DNA from 4 places in the Halomonas sp. KO116 genome. Region 4 is predicted to be linked to each of the others. Evidence: predicted binding sites of a transcription regulator. Region 4 holds the regulator's gene; each other region holds the start of a gene.
What was found. Region 4 encodes PhoB, which activates phosphate uptake and scavenging genes when phosphate is short. Its sites were predicted from a motif close to TGTCATANNNNTGTCANA; they were not measured.

Region 1 (5,974 bases), 910 kb from region 4:
GGGGAAGACATGCAGCGCGGCGCAGCCGATCACCATGCCGTCGCGCTCGATCACCATGTAATCGTCGATTTCGTGCTCCAGGCGCTCCCGGGAGCGTGCAACCAGCATGCCCCGCCGCTCTAGCGGTTCCAGCAGTTCCAGCAGGCCCGCCACATCGTTCAGCGTTGCGGGGCGCAGCTGTTCGTAGCGGTGCTGGGTAATCATGGTACCCACGCCATCACGGGTGAACAGCTCACCCAGTAAGGCGTCATGGTTGTGCCAGGAGAGCAGGTGCGTGCGTGCCACGCCTTCCCGGGCGGCGGTGCAGGCGGCCTGTAAATGGCGGGCTAACTCACTGCCTGGAACGGCATTGGTTAAACGCGGCTCGGCTTCCGCTGGCGAGAGTTGGCGCAGCAGCGCGCCGTGCTCATCTTCCAGCCCTTCCGACTCACCGAGCAGAATCAGCTTGTCGGCTTTCAGCGCCACGGCGGCGTGCTGGGCGACTTCAGAGGCGTCCAGATCGAACACTTCGCCGGTACTGGAGAAGCCCAGCGGCGGCAGCAGCACCAGCGAGCCTTTTTCCAATAAGCCTTGAATCGCGCTGGCCCGCACCCGGCGTACTTCACCGCTGTGGTCGAAGTCGATGCCTTCACGCACGCCAAGCGGCTTGGCGGTGACCAGGTTGCCAGAGATGACGCTCAGCTCTACACCGTGTAGCGGCGTGCTGGGTAGGCCTAATGAAAGCCGCGCTTCCAACCATAGCCGCTGATGGGCGGCGACCTGCTCTACGTGGGCCATGACGGCGCGATCCGCTACCCAGCGACCGTCGATACGCGTGGGCTCAACGCCCGCAGCGGTGAGCGATTCATGCACCTGAGGGCGAATGCCAAACACCACGACCAAGCGCACGCCCAGCGTATGCAGCAGCGCCAAATCTTGAATCAGCTGCTCCCCTCGGCCAGACGCCATCGCTTCGCCCTCAATTAAGATGACAAAGGTTCGCCCCCGGTGAGCATTAATATAGGGGGAGGCGTTACGAAACCAATCAACAAAGGGGAAGCGCGTATCCAAGGGCCGCTCTCCGGCAGCAGGTGAAAGAAACATCAGACGTTTACCACATCCAACTGGGTTACTTTACCAGAGCGCAAAAAACAGCGGCACCTTCTAATGCAAATCTGCTCAATCTAATGCAGATAAACATGAAGATGCCGCTGTGATGTTCCCGCTCAGGTACTCCCGTTCAGGTACTTTTTAAAGACTTACGAGCTGTGGCGTACTGCGTTTTATAGGCACTGCTGATTAGCTATTAGCCAACGAGTGGTTAGCCGAACATGCCTTTGAACATAAAGAAGAACAAAATCGCAAGACCAGCACCGGCGGGTAGCGTGATCAGCCACGACATGGCAATCGTGCCGATAACCCGCAGGTTCAACGCCGCCATACCGCGCGCTAGCCCCACCCCAAGAATCGCCCCTACCAGTGTGTGGGTAGTGGAAATTGGCAGGCCCGTGCCAGAAGCCAGTACTACTGTGGTGGCCGCCGCCAGCGTGGCAGCAAAACCACGGCTGGGGGTAAGCTCGGTAATACCGGTACCTACAGTCGCGATGACTTTATGGCCGTAGGTGACCAGACCCACGACAATACCGCCGCCGCCAAGTACCAGTACCCACCAAGGCACCAGCGCAGAACCACCAATTTCGCCGCCGGTTTGTACTACGCTGATCACCGCTGCCAGCGGGCCAACCGCATTCGCCACATCGTTTGAACCATGTGCAAAGGCCATGGCACAGGCGGTGAAGATCATCAACACGCCGAACACGCGCTCTACGTTGGCATAGCCGAAGTGATCATTTGCGTTGTGCTCGAACTTGATACGCCGCTGCATAATCAAGCCGATGCCCATAATCACCAACCCCAGCAAGATTGACAGCAGCAGGCTCTGATTAAAGGTTAAGTCCAGCCCCACATGGGACAACCCTTTCGTCAGCGTAACCATCGAAACGATAAAGCCCACCAGAAACACATAGCCCGGCACGTAGCGTTTAGCAGCCGTGAACGGGTTGGCATCTTCAAAAATCAGGTGGTGAACCGATTTAAACAGCAAAAAGCCAATAGTGCCCGCCAGTAAGGGAGAAACCACCCAGCTCGCAGCAATCGTGCCTACGGCGCCCCAATCCACTGTGGAGGGGCCTAACCCTGCGACAGCAAAGCCCACAATCGCGCCGACAATCGAGTGCGTCGTGGAAACCGGCCAACCTTTCATAGACGCGGCAAGCAGCCATGTTCCCGCCGCCAGCAGTGCCGCCAGCATGCCGTATACCAACAGCTGCGGATCATCTTGCAGTAGTTGGGGGTCGATAATACCTTTACGAATCGTATTGGTAACCTCGCCACCGGCTAACCAGGCGCCGAGAAATTCAAAAACAACAGCGATCAAGATCGCTTGTTTGATGGTGATCGCTTTCGACCCCACCGAGGTTCCCATCGCATTGGCGACATCATTCGCACCAACGCCCCAGGCCATAAAGAAGCCAAACAAACAGGCCAGGATAATGAAGATTTCACCGTACTGGGCAATAATCAGCATGAAGATCCCCTTAGCGGGCGGTCAGTATCTGCAGACGGCTACCCACACGCTCAGCGCGATCAGATAGTTCGCCAACCCATTCAATGATTTTGTAGAGGAAGATCACGTCCACAGGCGGTAACTGGCTCTCAAGCGAGAACAGTTGGCGACGGATCGTCACTTGTTGATCGTCGGCTTGGTGCTCAAGGGTGTGCAGTTCACGGATCATGTTCTGCATGACGTCGGAGACGTTTTTTCCAAAGCCGGACTCAAGCAGATCCTTGAGTTCTTCCAGTGCCTGGCGGGCTTGGGCAACACAAGCAACACTGGTACGGATGTAATCGCGCATTGCATCGGCCAGTTCATCCGGCACGCGCATTTTACGCCCTAACATAATGCCGGTAATGTCACGCACCTTGTTGGCGATCTTGTCCTGCACGCTGATCAAATCAAGCAGATCGGAGCGCGACACCGGAAGAAACATGGTGTTGGGCAGGTTCAACCGCAGCTCTGTTTTCAGCGTATCGGCGTCATGCTCTAAGCGGGTGACGTTTTCGCGCAGTTCAGCCGCTTTGTCCCAGTCATCAGCCAGCGTTGCTTCAAAAAACGGCAACAGCTGATCGGCACATTCATTGGCCTTGACGATATGGGCCAATAACGGCTGGAATGGCGAGCGGCCAAACATCGAAGAAAAAGGATTGGAGGTAACCATAATGCCTTTTAGCCTGTTTTCGGGAAGCCTGGAAATGGCGGCGCCAGTATAAAGAGTGCGCCCGCCGCCGTCATGAAAAGTTCATAAATGTAATCAAATATTCATTTAAATGTCACGATAACGAGGTGGCGAGCGTCATGAAAAACCTAAACCCCATGGAAGTGGAACTTAAACTGGCCCTTGCCCCTGCAGGGCCTGCGGCGCTTACGCAACACCCGCATCTCGCCTCATACCCTGCGCGTAAACAGTCGCTGACTAACACCTACTTTGATACCCCCCATGGCGATCTGGCCAAAGCACGTATTGCGCTGCGCTTGCGTCAGGTAGACGGCCAAGTGCTACAAACGGTGAAAACCGCAGGCCAGGGCGGCGGTGGGCTCTCGCAACGAGAAGAGTGGGAGTGGCAGGTTTCAGGGCCAGAGCTGGACCTCGAATCCATCGCCAAGCTCCCCCCTTTTCAAGGGGAGCTAAGCGGTGTGCTAGACGCCCTCGCCCCCCAACTCAGCACCGATTTCACGCGGCGCAGCTGGCAGCTAACCGATGGCTTAGTAACCCCAGGTTCAACCAACCAGCGCAGTCATATTGAGCTGGTACTGGATGAAGGTGAAATTATCAGCGGTGGCTACCGCACACCCATCCGCGAGGTAGAACTGGAATTAAAGGACGGCGACCCGGAAGCACTGTGGACATTGGCACTGACACTTTCAGAACAGGTACCGCTGCGCCCTTCAGATAGCAGCAAAGCATCTCGGGGCAATGCACTTAGTAACCAGCACTGGCCACTTCCCGAAGCGCACTCCCCGGCTGAGTGGCTACACCGCGCAACGCTGGCGCTGGATGCCTACCACGACAGCCAGCAGGCAAGCTTTCTAAGCGATGCCCAACAGGCGTTAGCCACTCTCGCTGACCACCCCGCGCTGGATGCCGATGCCCGCGTGTACGCTCAGGCGTTACCCGGCGGCTTAGATGCCCATGGACAGCCCAGCACGGCTTACGGTAACGCTGCGTTGGCACTGGCCCATCGCTTGGCGTACCAAACCGAGCTACGCTAACGGCTTAATGCCATTTCAGGACTGTTTTTAAGGACCGAATTGAGGCCCACTTCAGGATGATGCGATGAATTTAAACTTAACCCCCGGTGCGGAAGGCCTACGCGCTCAACTGTTTCATATTATTTTCGAATCCGACACACCGGGCGCTAAAGCCTTTGATATTGCCTTGATCGGGGCTATTTTGTTGAGTGTCGCGGTCATCCTGTTGGGTAGTATCGAGATTTACGCCGAACGCTACGGGCCCATTTTCTTCTACATCGAGTGGGCATTAACGATACTGTTCAGCTTAGAGTTGTTAGTTCGCATTTACTGCCTTGAGCGCCCCTTGCTCTATCTAAAAAGCTTTTATGGAATCGTCGACTTAATCGCTATTTTACCCACTTGGCTAGTGCTACTGGTCCCTGGCGCTCATGGCCTGGTGATTGTTCGCTTGCTGCGAGTGCTGCGTATTTTCCGTATTTTGCGACTCATGGAATTTGTTGGCGAAGCCAGCCTGCTACTCGACGCGTTAAAACGCAGCCTGCGTCAAATACTGCTGTTTTTCTCTGCCATTTTCATGGTGGTCACGCTGTTCGCGGCGTTGATGTACACCATTGAATCACCGGAAGCGGGCTTCACCAGTATTCCTATGTCGATGTACTGGGCGATCGTTAGCATGACCACCGTGGGCTACGGCGACATCGTCCCCGCCACTGCGTTGGGTAAAGCGATTACCATGATCCTGATGCTGCTGGGCTACTCGATTATTGCTGTGCCCACCGGGGTATTCTCCGCTCAGGTGATCCGCTCAATACGCGAGGATCGTTACTCGGAGGAAGCCTGCCCCGGCTGCGGTTACGACCGCCATGAGAAGCGGGCCCGTTACTGCCTGCGCTGCGGCACTTGGCTAGACGAAGACAGCGAAGACCCGCGTAAAAAAGACGATAAAGATGAGTCCGCTTCTGACTAGCTTGCGCCTAACGCTAAGCCTGGAAGGGCGTGATATCACCGCGTCCTTCGCGAATGATTTTAGGCGGCAGCTCGCGCAGGTCGATAACGCTGGTGGGGTCTAGATGGCAAGCGCCGCCATCGATAATGGCATCCAGATGCGCGCCAAAACGCTCGCGGATCTCCTCCGGGTCGTTCATGGGAAAATCATCGCCCACCGGAATGAGCGTCACGCTCATCAACGGCTCCCCCAAGGCTGCCAGCAACGCATGCGTAATGCGGTGATCCGGCACGCGTACACCAATGGAGCGGCGTTTGGGGTGCAACAATAGCCGCGGCACTTCTGAAGTAGCATCCAAGATATAGGTGTACGGCCCCGGCGTATGCGCTTTCAACAACCGGAAAACGTCGTTATCCACCTTAGCGTAGGTGCCGATCTCTGATAAATCGGAGCACACCAAAGTGAAGTTGTGTTTATCGTCCAGTGAACGCAGCCATTTAATCTTCTCAATGGCTTTCTTCTCACCCAGGTGGCAGCCCAAGGCATAGCCTGAATCGGTGGGGTAAGCCACTACGCCGCCTTTACGAATGATTGCAATCGCCTGATCAATCAGCCGCTTTTGCGGGTTTTCCGGGTGAATCTGGAAATATTGGCTCATAAAACTACTCCTTTCATAGCTCACTGTCTTAGCGGTTCCTACAGCATAGCTGACCTTAGCTGGTGATAACTTAAGCTGA
Region 2 (5,974 bases), 1.5 Mb from region 4:
TGCGACTGCTCGTGGCCGTGGCCGACACCGGCAGCTTTGGGGCGGCGGCCAAACGGCTGCACACGGTGCAATCCAATGTGACCACCCACATTAAGAAACTCGAGGAGGAGTTAGGCGTACAGCTGATTCACCGTGCGGGGCGGGTTCGCCCGACGAGTGCCGGATTGGCGCTGGTGGAGTACGCCGAGCGCATGCTGTCGGCCCACGATGAAGCGGTGTCGCTCTTCAAAGGCCAGGAGAAGGCGTGTGGGCGGCTGCGCATAGGCGCCATGGAGACCACAACGGCGTTGCGCCTTCCGCCGATACTGGCGGCGTACCACGCAGCGCAGCCTGACGTTGATATCCAGATCAAGACCGGGCCCACGGCTGAGTTGGTCGAGTTGTTGCTTAACGGGCAGGTGGACTGTGTCTTCGTGGCCGGGCGGCTTGAGCATGGCCGCTATCATTCGCTCAAAGCGTTTAGCGAGCAGCTTGTCTTAGTCGGCTCAACGCCCATGACGACGATGCCCTCTTCACAAGCGCTGCTGACGTCTGCTTTCTTAGCGTTTCGCCAGGGGTGCAGCTACCGCCAGCGTATCGAGCTGCTGCTGGCGTCCCAGGGTGTTAATGCAGGAAGGATCTTCGAGTTTGGTTCGCTGGATGCGATGCTTGGCTGCGTTGCTGCCGGGATGGGTTACACAGTGCTCCCCCGTGGCACGGTTGACGCCCATCAGCACCGGTTCGGGATTCACACGCTGGCACTGCCCGCGTCCATCGCCAATATCGATACCTATTTTGTCGCCCCCGAACCAGAAACCTGGACACCTGCCTTGGCAAGCTTTGCTGAGACGTTGCGTGACGCGGTGGTGGTGGATGAGCCTCTGTTGACTGCATCATGAATAGGATAGCGACAATACGCTATAGCGTTACTGTCCAAAACACATTCATTCAGGCAAGCCGTATTTCTTGCGAATATCCGCCACACTCGTAATGTTACCCGCTTGGCTATCTGCCATGCCCTTTTCGATGGTCTCCCGAACGTAGATCTCATGCATAAGGTCTTCCCAAGTGGCATTCACAGGAAGTTGCTCAATTAGCTTGTGCGCGTCGTCTTTGCTCATCGTAGCTGACATGGTGACTACCTTTTTTAGGTACGTAGAAAATACTTTTAGAGGATACCTTAGGTTACCGAGAGTGTTGCGGTTTATGCCATTTTCTGCAAATACATCGCGTGTGTCCTTTTAAATACGTTTGATTGGCTCCGCTATCTGCTTGCGCGTGTGCTTGGCAATAAACTCACTGCTCAAATACTTAATACCTATAGCTGCCACTCTTTTAACAACGGCTATCCAGCCCTAACAGCATGTATTGTTGGCTCACTCTATTAGTAGATGCTCGCTCAGCGCGACGAGGTCTTCAGCCACAAAATCCCACGCTTCTTCTGCTTCTAAATCTTTGCTCTGGTGGGGCCCATACTCTGTACGCCGGGGGATAAACGCCGTTTTCATTCCCAATGCTCGGGCAGCCCCCAGGTCGTAATTGTGGGCCGCGCATAACATTACCTCTTCAGGCGGCAGGCGCAGCAGGCCGCAAGCCCCTAAATAGACCTCTGGGTCAGGTTTATAGTGTTGGAATAACTCGGCGCAAAACACCATATCCCAGGGCAGTTTGGCGTGACGGGCAACGTCCACCATTAGTGATAAATTGCCGTTGGTCAGCGTGCCGATAATATAGTGCTCTTTTAAGCGCTGTAGGCCGTTCTGAACATCCGGCCATGGGTCTAATTGGTGCCAAAAGTGATTGATGCGATCAATGGTCGCCTCATCTAGCGCCACCCCATGCTGCTTGAGTAGTTTGACGAGGCTTTCTCGGTGCAGGTCATCCAACCCCATCCAAGGCACGTCACCTTGCCGTACTCGGTTCATCGAAGGCGCATAGTGCTGACGCCATTGATCCGTTATCACTTCACTGGGTAATTCAATCCCTAGCTCTTTCTGCAGCTCATTGAACTGATGAATCAAACTGGAGCGCCAATCAACAATAGTGCCAAATACGTCAAACACGATGGCTTTCATTAGTGTCTCCTTGTTGGATGGTTATTGCTGACTGCGTCGTTAGGTGGCTAGAAGAATCCTGGGCTTATTCAGGCTTTTTTCACAAAGTGGGCAGTTACCATCATGTCGCCGACGCCGTCGACCTTGCAGTCCAGTTGGTGATCCTTGCTGTTCATGAGCCGCTTAATCAAGGCTTTGGTGCCCACCTTGAGTACCAGTGAGCTGCCTTTGACCTTGAGGTCTTTAATCATCGTTACCTTGTCGCCTTCCGCTAACAGCGTGCCGTGGGCGTCTTTCACTGTCACGGTGTCTTCCGCCTCTGCCTCAGCTGGGTTCCATTCGTGGGCGCATTCGGGGCAGATGAACAGGCGTTGATCCTGATAGACGAATGCGGATTGGCAATGGGGGCAAGGTGGGCACGACATGAATGATGACTTCTGTGGCTTGGTTTAGGCTGTTTATGATACTGAGCCTGTGCATTCTTGGCGAATGCCTTCACGCCTAACCAGGAAAGGAGAACCAAGATGAACAAACGTGACCTGGAAGCAACCTACCGTGGTTACATCACCTGCCTCAATAATCAAGACTGGACGAACCTTGACCAGTTCGTGCATGACGATGTCCACCACAACGGCAGGCGCCTAGAGCTTGATGGTTATCGCGCCATGCTGGAAGCCGATTACGAGCAGATACCGGATCTTCACTTTAACATTGAGCTTTTGGCCGTTGATTCACCCCATGTCGCGTGCAGGTTGCGATTCGATGTCACACCCAAAGGTAGCTTCCTTGGCCTTGCGGTGGATGGCAAAAACGTGACGTTTTGCGAAAACGCGTTCTACCTGTTTAGCGATGGCAAGATTAGGGAGGTCTGGTCGGTCATTGATAAAACCGCGATTGAGGCTCAGCTTGGTTAAACGTTCTGGTTATCTCCCTTCACGTATGAATAGCGCAGAATATTGGATCGGTAGGCCCAGCCTTGGTGGGCCTCGTTTTGTGACGATATTGGTCTAGAGAAGCGTTATCTGAGCCGTTTGACTGGCTACCTGCGCTCCTTGGATAGTCATTAACTTATCACCTGAACGACACAGCTTTGTCACTTAGGCGGGCTACCGTTGCATTGTAAGTCACAATAAAGTGAGCTTATACATTGCAGAAGGTGATCCAATGGAGCCTGTTCAATCCTCTGACTTAATGCTCCGCATCGAGAAAATGGGGGTGACATATCCTGGGAATGTCCTCGCACTCCGCCCCACCACCGTCGATTTCCACAAAGGGGAGTTTACGGTACTACTCGGCCTTTCCGGTGCGGGTAAATCGACGTTACTGCGTTCTCTCAACCACTTGGTGCGGCCCAGCACTGGCAAAGTGATCTCGGCCGAGCTAGGTGCGCTCGAAACCCGGTCTACGGTACGCCGCCATCGGTGCAAAACCGCCATGGTTTTCCAGCACCATCAGCTCATTGAACGCCATACGGCGCTCCAGAATGTGCTGACCGGTCGGCTTGCTTACCACAGCACCTGGCGCAGTTTGTTTCCGCTACCCAGGCAGGAACAGGCGCTTGCTCTGCACTGCCTGGACCGCGTAGGCATGGCCGAGAAAGCGCTTACCCGGGTCGATCAACTCTCCGGCGGGCAGCAACAGCGGGTGGGCATTGCGCGTGCCTTGGCGCAGCAGCCCGCCATGATATTGGCGGACGAGCCAGTGGCCAGCCTTGACCCGGCAACCTCTGAGCGAGTGCTAACGCTACTGCGAGATATATGCCGTGAGGATGGTATTACCGCCATTATTTCACTGCACCAGCTGGAGTATGCCCAGCGGTTTGCTGACCGCATTATCGGGTTAGCGAATGCCCAAATCGTTTTCGATGCGGCCCCCTCACAGTTACAGCAACGCCACCTGAACGAGATCTACCACGGCACGCGCGGAGCTGTGACCGACGCCGCTGAGACCACCGAACCCAACCCTCAAACCACCACTCCCTCCCCGATAAAACTGGAGATTGCCCAATGAAACCGCTATTCAGCTTTTTCTTTGCCATCTGTCTTATGTTTGGAATCGCCATGCCGGCCTTGGCGGCGGACCCTGATCCAAATCCGGATCTATTAAAAGTCGCGCTACTCCCCGATGAAAACGCTTCTGAACTGATCAAACGCAACCAGCCATTGAAAGAGTATCTTGAAAGTACCCTTGGGAAAGAAATTGAGTTAATCGTCACCACGGATTACTCCTCCATGATCGAAGCCATGCGCTTTGGTCGCATCGACCTCGCCTACTTCGGCCCGCTCTCCTATGTGATGGCAAGAAGCAAAAGTGAGATCGAACCCTTTGCCGCCATGATTGTGGATGGCAAGCCCACCTATCGCTCCATCATTATTGCCAATGTCGATTCCGGCGTTGAGTCCTATGCGGATATCGAAGGCATGAAAATGGCCTATGGCGACCGTGCCTCTACGTCAAGCCACCTGATTCCCAAAACCGTGCTGCTTGAATCGGCGGGGCTGGAAGCAGGCGAGGACTATGAAGCCCATTTCGTTGGCTCCCATGATGCCGTGGCGGTGAACGTGGCCAATGGTAATGCGGATGCAGGCGGGCTATCGGAAGTGATCTTTGAGCACGTAATGGACCGCGGCCTGATAGACCGCAACCAGGTTAGGGTGTTGGGTCACAGCGGGGAGTACCCTCAGTACCCTTGGGCGATGCGTTCCAACCTGGACCCTGAACTCAAGCAGCAGATCCAGGATGCCTTCATCAGCATCGATGATGAAGAGATTCTGGACAACCTAAAAGCCGAAGGTTTCGCCGTTATCACGGACGCCGATTACGATGTGATTCGGGAAATGGGTAGTCTGCTCAACCTCGACTTCGGCAAGATGTAAGGGGGCATGATGAATCCGTCCAAAACAGTGCCGCCACCCCTTTCATCGCTTTCTCCTGACGCCGTGTTGGACGAACACGCCCGCGGCTGGCGGAGCAAGCTCTTCCAAGCGGGCTTGGTGCTGGCAGTGGTTCTTCTGGCGAGTTGGTATGTAGATCTGCTGGATTTTCGCACCCTGGCCAACGGGGTGCCTGCCATCGCTACCCTAATGGGAGAATCCCTACCGCCCGACTTTACCAACGCCATGGATTGGATAGCGCCGCTGGTCGATACCCTTGCCATGAGCATTGCCGGCACGGCGATAGCGGTCACTGCTTCCGTACCCCTGGCGTTCCTGGCCGCTCGCAATACCTCGCCCCACCCCGTGGTATTCCACGTAACCCGCACGCTGCTGAACGCTCTTCGCTCGGTGCCCGAGCTGATTATGGGCATTATTTTCGTTGCTGCCGTGGGGTTTGGCGCCTTACCGGGCGTGCTCGCGCTCGGCCTTCATTCTATCGGCATGGTGGGTAAATTCTTTGCCGAAGCGATCGAGCATGTCGACCCAGCCCCGGTAGAGGCCGCCAATGCCGCTGGCGCGACGCGATTACAGGTTCATTGGCACGCGGTGCTCCCGCAGGTGCTTCCGCAGTTTGCTGATGTCTCTATCTACCGCTGGGAATACAATTTCCGCGCCTCTACGGTGATGGGCATGGTGGGGGCTGGCGGGATCGGCTTCGAGCTAATGGGCTCTTTACGCGTCATGCAGTACCAGGAAGTCAGCGCCATCCTGATTGTCATACTCGTTATGGTGACGATGGTGGATAGCCTTAGCGGCCATCTTCGTAAGAAATTCAAGTAAGGAAATCAAATGAAACCAAGGGTTTTCATTACCCACCGGGTACACAACAGTGTGTTGGAAAGGCTGGAACAACACTGTGAAGTGATCACCAACCAGTCAGCCACTACCTTGACCGCCGCCGAGGTAAAGGCCCGCGCGGCAACCGCAGACGCCATGATGGTGTTTATGCCGGACCAGGTCAGCGAGGAATTTCTAGCGGGCTGTCCCAAGCTGAAAGTTATTGGT
Region 3 (5,974 bases), 1.7 Mb from region 4:
GCCTAATGCCAGCGACCCTTGGCGCATACTATCGGGCACAGAGTTGATCACATCGTCCGACAGCGAAGAGATAAACGGGATGATCATGATGCCCATCACGACACCAGGGGCGACGGCGTTATTATAAGAAGCGTCGAGCCCAAAAAAACCGGCGATATTGACGATAATCGGCGCTACCGTAATCGCGGCAAAAAAGCCGTAAACCACGGTAGGAATACCTGCCAGAACCTCAAGGACGGGCTTGGCAATGGTGCGCACGTTACGTGGTGCATACTCGGACATATAAATCGCGGAGAGCAGGCCGATAGGAACAGCGACCAGCATAGCGATAGCGGTAATCATAAAGGTACCGGCAAACAGCGGTACCGAACCAAATTCAGCCCCACTACCGTCTCCACGACCCGCTGACGCTAAAAAGCTCGCGCCTGGATTCCACGTGGTGCCGGTAATGAACTCCCAGAAGCTGTGCATTTGGAAAAAGCGCAGCGCCTCGGAAATAATCGAGAACAAAATGCCGAACGTAGTGAAAATCGAGATTAACGCTGCCCCGGCCAAGACCATGCGGATAACCCGCTCAATGGCCTGACGGGCGTGAAAATCAGGTTTAACTTGGTTAAGACTTACCATCAGCCCTATTGCTGCAATCACTAAACTCGCGGACAGCAAATAGAGCGTGGGGATATCGGCGCCCATTAGAAGCAGCACAAAAGCCCCCAGCGCACTCACTACCACGGCTGGACCAGCGGTCGAAAGCACGGTGAACCAGGCGTATTGATCTGGCTGAGCAAACATAGCCGTGCCCGCACTGCGTAAACGGGTGGCTTTTGAACGGCCAGCAAAAAACGCCAGCAACCCCAGCAGTAGTAACGCACCGCAAAAAATCAGAAGAAGCTGGTTAGTCTGCATCGAATTTCTCTCGCATTACTTAATGAAATCGTATTGGCGACTACTTTGGGGCACAAACATTACAGCAATGTGACAAACGCCAATTTATCGCTGTCATAAAATGAAAGGCCGACAGCTTACGCTGCCGGCCACTTTCATTTCTAACTTAACGACTTACTTAAGAACGTCTACTGACATTGTAGTGCGATCTGCTACAGCCTGACGCCACTCTTCGCGCTCTTCTTCAGGCAGAACGATCAAGCCGATATCTTTCAAGTAACCATCTGCGCCAATCATCATTTCGCTCATGAACATGTCGACGTAGTCAGCCATCGGCGGTACTTCTTCAGCGTGCTGGTTCTTCACGTAGAACCACAGTGAACGCGCCACGGGGTAGTCACCTGAGCTGATTGCTTCGGGCTCTGGCGCAACACCGTTGATGGTGGCACCGTTCAGGGAATCGGTATTCTCTTCAAGGAATGAGTAACCAAAGATACCCATTGCCCCGGTATCTTCACTCAAGCGCTGAACGATCAGGTTGTCGTTTTCGCCAGCGTCGATGTAAACACCGTCAGAGCGAATATCGGTGTAGCCTTCTTCGCCGTAAACATCCATTTCAAGCGATGCAGTTTCCAGTACTAGCTCTTCAAAAGCGTCACGGGTACCAGAAGTCGTTGGCGGACCATAGATGGAGATTTCACGGTCTGGCAGCGAAGAATCAATTTCGCTCCAGTTAGTGTAGGGGTTATCAACTAACTCACCATCAACCGGCACCTGGGCGGCTACTGCCATGAAAATCTGCTCAAGCGTCAGGTCAACAACATCATTCGTGTTGGACTGACCAAGCACGATACCGTCAGAACCGATTTTAGCTTCGGTGATATCGGTAACGCCGTTCTCTTCACAACGCTCAAACTCAGCGACTTTCATGCGGCGTGAAGCGTTAGTAATGTCTGGCGTGCCTTCGCCAATACCGTTACAGAACAGACGCAAACCACCGCCCGAACCAGTTGATTCAATAACAGGCGTCGGGTTGCCGGTAGTGGCACCGAACTCTTCAGTTACGTAGCTGGCAAACGGGTAAACGGTACTGGAGCCTACGATACGGATTTGATCACGGGCTTGGGCAACACCGGCAACGCTCATTACAGCAGCCGCGATAACGGTGGTTTTTAGAATACGGTTCATGCGAAAAACTCCTGTTCATGTAGGGATCTAACCTTCGCAAGGCATACCTTGCACTGGTTCCATGACAACTTCATGACAGTGAGTAATACATGAAAGAATTTTTGCTACGTGAGGAATTCGCTTTCGTTTACAGCAGTAAACCCAGTGCCGCCAAGGTACACAATGCTAGCGAAGCGCCTTGCAGTAAACGTCTATCCAAGCGATGAGCAATGGCGTCCGCCACTGCATTACCTACGAGTACCGCAGGGAGAAAGGTAAGGGCAACCTGAAAATGCCAGAGCTGAATCTGATTAGCGAAGGCGAGAGTCATAATGGTCAGCATTGAGGTCAAAATGAAAAAGGCCGCCAGATTTCCCCGCACCCGATCAGCAGGCAAGCCGTGCATCAATATCACCATGGGCGGGCCCCCGATGGCAGCAACGGTGCCAAAGATACCTGACAACACACCGGCGCCGAATAGCGTTACTCGATTAACCGGCAGTTTAAAGCGGCACAACGTCACCAGCACAGCAAACAGTACGATGATGGCGATTAGCTTTTCTAACAAAAACATCGGCGCGGCGAGCAGCAGCCAAATACCCAGCGCATTGCCAGGCAGGCGCCCCACTAACGCCATGCCAATGGAATCCAGACGCACCTCATGCCAATAGTGACGCACCATCATTAACGAAACGGTAAAGCCAAACAGCACTAAAATGACCGGCACCAATCGTGGCTCAAGCATCAGCAGCAATGGTGCTCCGATCACGGCCAAACCGAAACCGGTTGCCCGCTGAACAAAGGCACCCAGTAGCAGCACGGCTGCGCAGGCTAACCAAGTACTCATCGGCATATTGACCCAAGCCAACATGCTATCCATCACTGCTGCTCATTCTTATTGCTCATGCCTACGACTCATCCCTGTGAATCACTTATGACGGGCGCCTTGGTTAATTTGCGTACGCCGATATTTCCCAACAAAGCGGCGCCCAACATGGTCAGCACCATTGGCCATAGATGCTCAACTTCAAACAATCCGACCATCACCCCCGCGAGAGCACCACAGGTAAACTGGATGCCGCCTAACAGCGCCGTTGCAGTAGCGCTAATATGACCAAAATGATCCAACAATGAAGAGATTGCGTTCGGGGTAATCAGCCCAATCATGCCGGTGAACAGCATAATCAGTGGCACAACAACCATGAGTGACGCGATATTTAACGCCGTCACTACTACTAACCCTAGCGCTGCCGCTAACTGTATAAGCAGCCCCAAGCGTAGATTTTGCTGTGGCGTGCGTTTACGCAGCAGGTGAATATTGACGCGGTTGGAGAGCGCAATGACCAGTACGTTGACACCAAACACGAGCGGATAGGTACCTGGCGATAGACCAAAATAGTCGAGATAGAGAAACGGCGAAGCGGTTACAAAGGCAAAAAGGCCGGCAAAGGAAGCGGCTACTGCGCAGATATAGCCCATCCCTTCACGATGTTTGAGCACGCTGGCGTAATTGCGAATAACCTGCCGCGGTGACGCCGCAGGAAGCGACATATCGCGAGTTTCAGGCAGTCGCGTTCCTAACAGCCAGAGCAAAAAGCCTGCGTAAACCGCTAAGAATACAAAAATTAGCCACCAACCGGCAATATGTAGCAGCAGGCTGCCCACGGCTGGTGCCACCAGCGGCGCCAGCATCATAATCATCGCCATGGTGGACATTACTTTAGCGGCCTCGCGCCCGCTAAAGCAGTCGCGTACAATTGCCGCCGAGTTGACCACGCAGGCCCCGCCCCCCAGCGCTTGAATAAACCGCCAGGCCAGCAGTGTAGGCAAGCTGTCGACCATCGTAATAGCCAGGCTTGCCAGCATAAACACCACCAGCCCGCCCAGGAGTACAGGCTTTCTGCCCATGCGATCCGAGAGCGGCCCAAAGCAGAGCTGGCCCAGCGCAAAACCAAACAAGAACACGCTAATGGAAAGTTCAGTGCGATGAATGCTTGCGCCGATACTTTCGGCGATGATTCCCATCGCAGGTAGGTAGGCGTCGATCGCAAAGGGGGCAAGCGCCGTGTTGGCGGCAACTAGCAACGCTACGCGGCGGGGATTAAGATGCATGGGTCTCCTTACGGCGATAACGAACGCGCGGGAATAGATAGGCCGCTAATCATAGCCGATTTTAAGACACTTGTCGGGGCTAAACGCTATAGACACAGCGCTATCGCAGTAGGTGAAAACGATGAATCACTCACTGCGATAGCGTGAGGAAAGTCAAATCAGATTAAAGGTGAATGCTTATTGATGTGTGGCGGCGTCTTGCGACTCAAGCATGTCAACCAACGGCTGAAACTGCTCGCGATTATGCTCGTTCATATGCATCAAAATACGATGCGCTTCGAGGATGCGGTCACGGAGCCCCACCTCATCGGCAGGCTCTTCAGGTAACTCTTCGAGAGCATCGTTAAGCGTTGTGGCTTGCTGAATAGGTGCTTCCATCAGAGTGAAAAAGCGCGCAAAACCCATCACGTCAAGCATTTTTCGAACGTCATCATTATCGACAATAATGGTCGGTGGCTGCTCTAAGCGCCCTTTTACTGCCATTGCCACCTTAGCCAAGAAACCCAGCGCAGTTGAATCCACGTTGGTGGCCTCGCGCAGGTCAATCAGTACGGCACGCAACCCCGGTGTCTCAGCGAGACGTTGGGCTTGGGTATCGAGTGTCGCGCAAAGCGTTAAACGCACATCGCCACACAGCTTTAAAACAAAAACACCAGAATCGAACGCCGCTTTAATGCGGCCTTCTTCAATCAGCATGACCAAATCCGCTCACCATCATGATTGTTAGATCATCGGGTAAAGCATCGCGTTCCTGGTTAGCATCGAACTCTGCATCCCCTTCTGCAAGGAGAGTATTGGTCTCTGCTAGCCGGTCGCGCAACTGCTCAAGCGTGACACTCTCGCTTACTAATTGCTCAAGCTCCTTGAGCCGCGTGTCGAGCGTTTTACCCGGCAAGCATTCCAATACACCGTCTGAGCAAAGCCATAAACAAAAGTCGTTCGGCAACGCACAGCTTAGCGAAGGATACTCCACATCGGGGAAAAGGCCTACCGGCATTCCTTCGCCTTCAAGACGTCTTAGCTCTCCTCCTGCTGCTAAAAGCGGCATGGGAAGCTGAGCGCCGAGCGAATAGTGCAGAGTATGCGCCTCATGGTCAATAACCCCGACAAATAAGGTGGCATGTTTCCCTATATCCGTACCCTGCAACTCCCGGTTCATCGCCTTTAGCCAATCTGGCGGCAGCTTTTCCGGCTGCTGACCATCCCACTCACTCAGCCAACGATTACATAAATATTTGAGCAGTACGGTGACAAAGGCTGACGACGCGCCATGACCCGACACATCGGCAAAATAGAAGGCGCTATAACGCTCGTTATAGCGTTGATAGTCTAAAAAATCACCGGACAGATAGAGCGAAGGCGCAAATACGTAGTCGTAATAGACCCCATTGATGATTTTGGGTCGCAGCGGTAGTAAACGCCGTTGGATATGGCCGCCACTTTGCTGATCCATACGCAGTAGCGCTAAATGCGTCTCAAGGCTCTCATTTAACTCAGCGAGACGCTCGTGATCACGCTCACGCTCTAGGGCCAAATCATTTAGCTCGACGGCTTTACGGATCATTCGCCGCAGCAGTTCGGCATGGCGTAGAGGGTGGACGATATAATCCACCAGCCCAACGTCAATGGCTTTGATAAGGTCAGCATCCTGGCGCGAGTCACTCACAACCAGCGTTGGTAAGCGTCGCGTAAGCTGCGACCACTGCTGGCGCGGCACGGCTCTGGCATGCGCCACAATCAGCGCCGTATCTGCAGGCAAGTGATCGATGTCTTCAGCAGCAAATACCGACATACCGTCGCAGGTAATCGC
Region 4 (5,974 bases):
AATTCACAGCCGACCAGCCCGGCGCCAACAATCGCCACCCTTGCTGGGCCTTGGCCTAACGCCTGATAAAAGCGTCGGTAGTCGTCTAAGTCATTAATGGTGAAACAGCGTGGGGCTACGCTGGGGTCGATGCTGAATGGCACCCTGGGCGCAGCGCCAGTGGCTAATACCAGTGTTTCGTAGCTTAGTTTTTCAGAGCTTAGTTTTTCAGAGCTTAGTTTTTCATAGTTGGGCGCTTGTCCAACGTCGAGAAGAAGTGTCCGGTTATCCACATCCAGTGCCGCCACGGGGGTGTGGGTAATGATGCGGACGTTTAACTCATCGCCCAGCTCGGCAGCGTTTCGCTGGGCCAGTTTGTCGGGCGCTAGGCCTTTAGCGAAGCCGGTGGAGAGTAACGGTTTGCTGTAATCGTCACCGCTGTCAGCACTAATCAACGTGATTGAACGCTGGTCACCGAGACGGCGTAGTGCCCGGGCTAAGCCAATCCCGGCCATTCCCGTGCCAATAATGACCAGCGCAGCGTGGGATGAAGAGAGCTCTGGTTGTGAGGTGGGCATGCAGACACCAAAAAAGTCGCTGAAACAAAAGCCTGTTAGTGCTGCATGTTACACTAGTCGATCCGTTTATTGCCCTGGAGAACTTGGTGACGCCTGCAGCTTTTCGGCAAACTTCTCACTTTTCGAGCTGGCGTCCCGTTGCTGCGGCGCGGCCTGTCATGAGCCCTTCCTGGTGGCAGTGGGTTGCTTCTACCGACTCGTTAACCGCCCGCTTAATAACCGCTGGTGGTGAGAAACAGTTTCGGGTGCGGCTGCTACGCCAGGGCGTAGGCTGGCCGCGAGAGGATGAGGCACGGGCGTTGGGCATTGCTCCCAAGCGCTACGCATGGCTGCGTGAAGTCGCGCTGTGCTTGGATGAAACACCGTGGGTGGTAGCGCGCTCCGTCGCCCCGCTTACGCAGTTAAAGGGCCAGCGTTTGGAAGGGTTAGGTGAGCGCTCGCTAGGCAGTTGGTTATTTCGTCAGCCAGGTTTAATTCGCGGGCCGCTTGAAGCCACTACCCAATCCCCCTTATTTGCTCGTATGAACGGTATCGAGAGCGACTGTACCTGGGGCCGACGCTCAGTGTTTTATCACGGCGGTAAGCACGGTGGACTGTCGTTGTTGGTGCAGGAGTATTTTTTGCGTGCGATGGCGGATGACCTTGACCTGCCATCGCGCTAGGCTAGCGCCTGCATCTTATTTTTCGTGAGGTAAGCATGGATCGTTCACTGTTGCGGCCGAAGGGATGGGCTCGCGTGGCAGATTTTATACAGCTGATGCGTTTGGATCGACCCATTGGCACTTGGTTGTTGATGTGGCCGACGCTTTGGGCGCTGTGGATTGCCGCTAAAGGGGTACCCGGCCGTGATGTACTGCTGATTTTTGTGGCCGGTGTTTACGTCATGCGCGCGGCTGGCTGTGTGGTGAACGATTATGCAGATCGCCATTTCGATGGCCATGTGAAACGCACTAAGCATCGCCCGCTCGCCACCGGTCGAATCAGCGAAACCGAGGCTCAATTGTTGTTTATTGGTTTGGTGGCCACAGCGTTTATTTTGGTGCTACTGACTAATTGGTTTACGGTGCTGCTCTCGCTGGGCGGAGTATTTCTGGCGGTTATTTACCCGTTCATGAAGCGTTATACGCACTTTCCCCAGGTGGTGCTGGGGGCGGCATTCTCATGGGCAATTCCAATGGCCTTTGGCGCCGTGCTGGGCCATGTGCCGTTGGAAGCGTGGCTGCTTTTCGGTGCAAACGTGCTATGGACGGTGGCGTACGACACGCAATACGCCATGGTCGATCGCGACGATGATTTAAAAATTGGTATTAAATCGACAGCTGTGCTGTTTGGCGACGCGGATCGCCTAATAATCGGCCTACTCCAGGTAGCCACCCTGGGGTTGCTGGCATGGGTAGGCTGGCGGGTTGGGTTAGGTGGGTTCTTTTGGCTAGGGCTCGCTGCAATGGCGGCAACTTTCCTGCATCAGCAGCGCTTAATTCGTTATCAGGAGCGGGATCTCTGTTTCCAGGCGTTTCTGAATAATCACTGGTCGGGGCTGCTGATTTTTGCGGGTATTGCGCTAAGTTGGTGGCCTGCGGCGGGTCAGTAACTGCCATTGTCATGTAACTGTCATCAAGTCATGGTGTTATCGTCACTGACATGTCATTGAACTGTTTTTCTTTGAACTGGCTTTTTTGCACACCGTGAGGCTCTGGTATGACCGCCAAAACCGTTCTGATTGTCGATGATGAATCGTCGATTCGCGAGATGATCGCGGTAGCGCTGGAAATGGCTGACTACCGTGTGCTCGAAGCAGATAACGCCCAGGATGCTCATGCCATGGTGGTTGACCACCAACCTGATTTATTGCTGCTTGACTGGATGATGCCTGGCACCAGCGGTATTGAGCTGGCTAGGCGCTTGAAGCGCGAAGAAGCTACCGCCGAGATCCCGATTATTATGCTCACCGCTAAAGGCGAAGAGGATAATAAGATCCAAGGGCTTGAAGCTGGCGCCGATGACTATATCACCAAGCCCTTTTCGCCCCGCGAATTGGTGGCACGGTTAAAAGCAGTGCTGCGCCGCGCGACGCCCCGTGGCGTTGAGGACCCAATTGAGATTAATGGCCTGTTGCTTGACCCGGTAAGTCACCGGGTAAGCGCTCACGGCAAAGCGTTGGAAATGGGTCCGACCGAGTATCGTCTTCTGCAGTTTTTTATGACTCACCAAGAGCGCGCTTACACACGCAGCCAGCTGCTTGACCAAGTGTGGGGCGGCAATGTTTACGTTGAAGAGCGCACGGTCGATGTGCATATTCGCCGCTTACGAAAAGCGCTGGGCGATGTGCATCAAAACCTGATTCAAACGGTTCGGGGTACCGGATACCGTTTCTCTGCACGGGTGTAAATGTGCGCCTATGGAGCCGTGAACTGTGGCGTCTAGCGTGGCTGGCCACACTGGGTACTTGCTTAGGCTGGTTATTGGGCTCAGCAGGGCTAGGGCTTGCGGCAGGGCTTGCAGTATGTCTGTTCTATCACTTGCGGCAGCTACGCGAACTTTATTTATGGCTAACCCTACATCCTCACGATGAGCCGCCTGCCGCTCACGGTATGTGGGGTGAATTGTTTGATCGTTTATACCGCTATCAGAAAAGCCAGCGTATAACGCAAAGTCGGCTGCGCGCTACCTTGGCCCGTATTCAAGAGTCGTCTGAAGCGATGCGCGACAGTGTGGTCATGCTCGACCGCCACGGTGATCTGGAATGGTGGAACAGTGCTGCAACGAACATGCTGGGGCTACAAACCGCCCATGATCGTGGTCAACACATTACCAACCTACTGCGCGAGCCAAGTTTCATCCGCTATTTCAATGCGCGGGAGTATGGCGAGCCGCTAACGCTGACGTCGCCGATTGACGAGCGTCGAATCCTGCAGTATCAAATTACCCTGTACGGCGACGATGAACGGCTGGTAATGGCCCGGGATATCACGCGCTTGCACCGCCTGGAACAGATGCGGCGCGACTTTGTTGCCAACGTCTCTCACGAGCTGCGCACGCCGCTAACCGTCCTTTCCGGCTATCTGGAAACCTACAGCGATATTGCTGACCAGTTGCCGCCGCGTTTGGGCAAAAGCATCAACCAGATGCAGGAACAGACGCAGCGAATGCAAAACCTGGTCAATGATCTATTGCTGCTCTCCCGGTTGGAAATCGACCAGGGGGGGGAAGATCACCATCCGCTGTCGTTAGGGCCTTTGCTACAAAGCATTTGTGATGATGCGCTGGCGCTGTCGAATCAGCGTCATACCATTACAGTCGCGCTTGAAAGCGATGCACGCCTGCTGGGTAGTGAACAGGAAATTCGTAGCGCCATCTCTAACCTCGCTTTCAATGCCGTTCGCTATACGCCAGCAGGTAGCCACATCACATTACGCTGGAAAGCTAGCGCGACTGGTGGCGGCTATATCGATGTGGAAGACAATGGTGAAGGGATTGATCCTGTCCATATTCCCCGACTAACCGAACGTTTTTACCGTGTCGACAAAGGCCGCAGCACCGCAACTGGCGGCACTGGCTTAGGCTTGGCAATCGTCAAGCACGTACTATTACGCCACGATGCGCAATTACAGATTGAATCCCACCCGGGTAAAGGGGCGCTTTTTCGCTGCTCATTTCCCGCTTCACGTCTTGTATAGGTCTCAGTAAGCGACCTTTCGCACCATACCTGTAAAGGTGTGCAATATTGGCATGTGAGGTTGGTAAGAGTTTACTCATGTGCCATTTTTATACAGTTTTTAGGCTTGGTATTTCGATGTTAACAGAGTGATATAGCTTAACTTGTTTTAATTAAGTCATTGATTTTTATTTGTTTAATTTTATTTTTTTGTTTTTGGCATGCCCGCTGCATTGTTAAAAAAAAGGAAGACGACCGCAGGAAATGCTGGCTTGTATATAAGCCCTTCTTTCTTAACCAAGCGGTAATAAACAGCGATCGGAGGTGGAATATGATGTCCAAGGATTTACTCAAGAAAGCTGGCATTTTAGGTGTATCTTTTGGTTTGATGGCAAGCCCGTTAGCCTTTGCTCAAACAGATGAAAATTCAGCTATTGATGAAAATCAGGGAATTACAGCTGAAGAGCAACCAATGGATCCCCAAGGTACTGATAGTTCAGACGGTCATGATACTAAAGACATGACTAACGATTTAACCCATGACGAAGGTGATGGAGCCAGCGACATGGATCCTCAGTCAAGCGATCACTCAGATGACGCTGAGTATGACGACGATGAGCTTGTAGAAGAAAACAGCGGTAGTTAATTGTTAATTATCATTTAGATATCAAAGAACGTCTTTTCAACGGATGAAAAGGTAATTGATAGGATGTTATAAAGGCAAGGATGCTTTTCAGGTTCAAGGATGAATCACTAGGAAATCAAACGTTAGTCAGGGTTAATTCCAAGGCTGGAGTCCGCTACAAGGAGTGGAAGCTAACGTTAGTTATTACCTATAGCCTATTCTGATATCGGACCCCGCCAGTCGGGGTCTGATTTTTTGCTGCCTGCTTTTTGTGGGCTTCTTCTACTGCATTTCCCTATTTTTACCTACCTACCTACCTACCTACCTACCTTTTTGAGTGCATATCGTGAGCTACTCTCGCCCCTTTCATCCATGAGTAGTCTAGTTCATCCATGAGTAGTCTAGGTTTTGTACGAAAAGTCGGCGTGCGAAGACTAGACAAGGCAAAATTAACGAGAAAGCGGAGTTTACGAGGTGTAAATGAGCATTTCGAGGCGATTTTTAACGCCGTATTGTCGAGCGCAGGCAGTTTTCGTACAAAGCCTAAGTCTACTACTCGATAACGTAGCACAGGCGCGATGAGGTTAGCTTTAAAAGTAATTCTTAATATTAGCGTTTGAGGATGAGTGTGCCATAAAGGCACAGACAATTTTGCGCATGTGTCATTTGTGCACATGTATTTTGCGTGCTTTTGTTTTTAGTGGCTTAATATTGTGCGCAATTGATAATTAATAAGTGATTGTTTTTATTTAATTTTATTAAATATAGTGGAGGTTGGCACGGTAACTGCTTTATCAGGGCAGTGAAGTCACCGCAGAGAGAAGCAAGCCAGCAGGCCCTTCTTTCTTCACTTCAGCGGTATTAAGCAGTCATTTGGAGTAATACTATGTTTAACGTTCTTTTTAAAAAATCAGCTGTTGTAGGACTTGCATTCGGTTTGCTGGCGAGCCCAGTTGCATTCGCAAATTTTTCCATCAAAGCTAATCAAGATCTGTCTGTTAATGATGAACCAATTCAGGCTCAATCACAGCGCACACATGAACAAGCAGTTTTTACCTCATCTGATTTGATGTACGACGTAGGTGATCGCCCTAATGTTATTAAGGCAGAATCCCATCGTACTAGTGTTCAAGCAGA

Region 1: a site for PhoB is predicted at 3,357-3,374, ahead of KO116_RS17575 (CYTH domain-containing protein). Genes of this name have one in related genera too.
Region 2: a site for PhoB is predicted at 3,092-3,109, ahead of phnC (phosphonate ABC transporter ATP-binding protein). Genes of this name have one in related genera too.
Region 3: a site for PhoB is predicted at 2,134-2,151, ahead of KO116_RS08555 (PstS family phosphate ABC transporter substrate-binding protein). Genes of this name have one in related genera too.

Annotation. Positions count from the first base shown of each region.
Region 1 is NZ_CP011052.1:3,851,010-3,856,983, forward strand. It holds gene argA (amino-acid N-acetyltransferase) at 1-1,050, opposite strand, end outside; gene KO116_RS17565 (inorganic phosphate transporter) at 1,301-2,566, opposite strand; gene KO116_RS17570 (TIGR00153 family protein) at 2,577-3,257, opposite strand; gene KO116_RS17575 (CYTH domain-containing protein) at 3,395-4,309, shown strand; gene KO116_RS17580 (ion transporter) at 4,374-5,258, shown strand; gene KO116_RS17585 (L-threonylcarbamoyladenylate synthase) at 5,272-5,895, opposite strand.
Region 2 is NZ_CP011052.1:1,655,101-1,661,074, reverse strand. It holds gene KO116_RS07670 (LysR family transcriptional regulator) at 1-878, shown strand, start outside; gene KO116_RS07665 (hypothetical protein) at 924-1,112, opposite strand; gene KO116_RS07660 (haloacid dehalogenase type II) at 1,356-2,054, opposite strand; gene KO116_RS07655 (zinc ribbon domain-containing protein YjdM) at 2,123-2,458, opposite strand; gene KO116_RS07650 (ester cyclase) at 2,558-2,947, shown strand; gene phnC (phosphonate ABC transporter ATP-binding protein) at 3,198-4,043, shown strand; gene phnD (phosphate/phosphite/phosphonate ABC transporter substrate-binding protein) at 4,040-4,909, shown strand; gene phnE (phosphonate ABC transporter, permease protein PhnE) at 4,919-5,749, shown strand; gene KO116_RS07630 (phosphonate dehydrogenase) at 5,759-5,974, shown strand, end outside.
Region 3 is NZ_CP011052.1:1,854,208-1,860,181, reverse strand. It holds gene pstC (phosphate ABC transporter permease subunit PstC) at 1-906, opposite strand, end outside; gene KO116_RS08555 (PstS family phosphate ABC transporter substrate-binding protein) at 1,060-2,073, opposite strand; gene KO116_RS08550 (sulfite exporter TauE/SafE family protein) at 2,201-2,932, opposite strand; gene KO116_RS08545 (multidrug effflux MFS transporter) at 2,968-4,164, opposite strand; gene KO116_RS08540 (STAS domain-containing protein) at 4,342-4,860, opposite strand; gene KO116_RS08535 (PP2C family protein-serine/threonine phosphatase) at 4,850-5,974, opposite strand, start outside.
Region 4 is NZ_CP011052.1:116,244-122,217, forward strand. It holds gene KO116_RS00570 (NAD(P)/FAD-dependent oxidoreductase) at 1-557, opposite strand, end outside; gene KO116_RS00575 (chorismate--pyruvate lyase family protein) at 596-1,219, shown strand; gene ubiA (4-hydroxybenzoate octaprenyltransferase) at 1,255-2,148, shown strand; gene phoB (phosphate regulon transcriptional regulator PhoB) at 2,256-2,945, shown strand; gene phoR (phosphate regulon sensor histidine kinase PhoR) at 2,948-4,234, shown strand; gene KO116_RS00595 (hypothetical protein) at 4,544-4,858, shown strand; gene KO116_RS00600 (hypothetical protein) at 5,724-5,974, shown strand, end outside.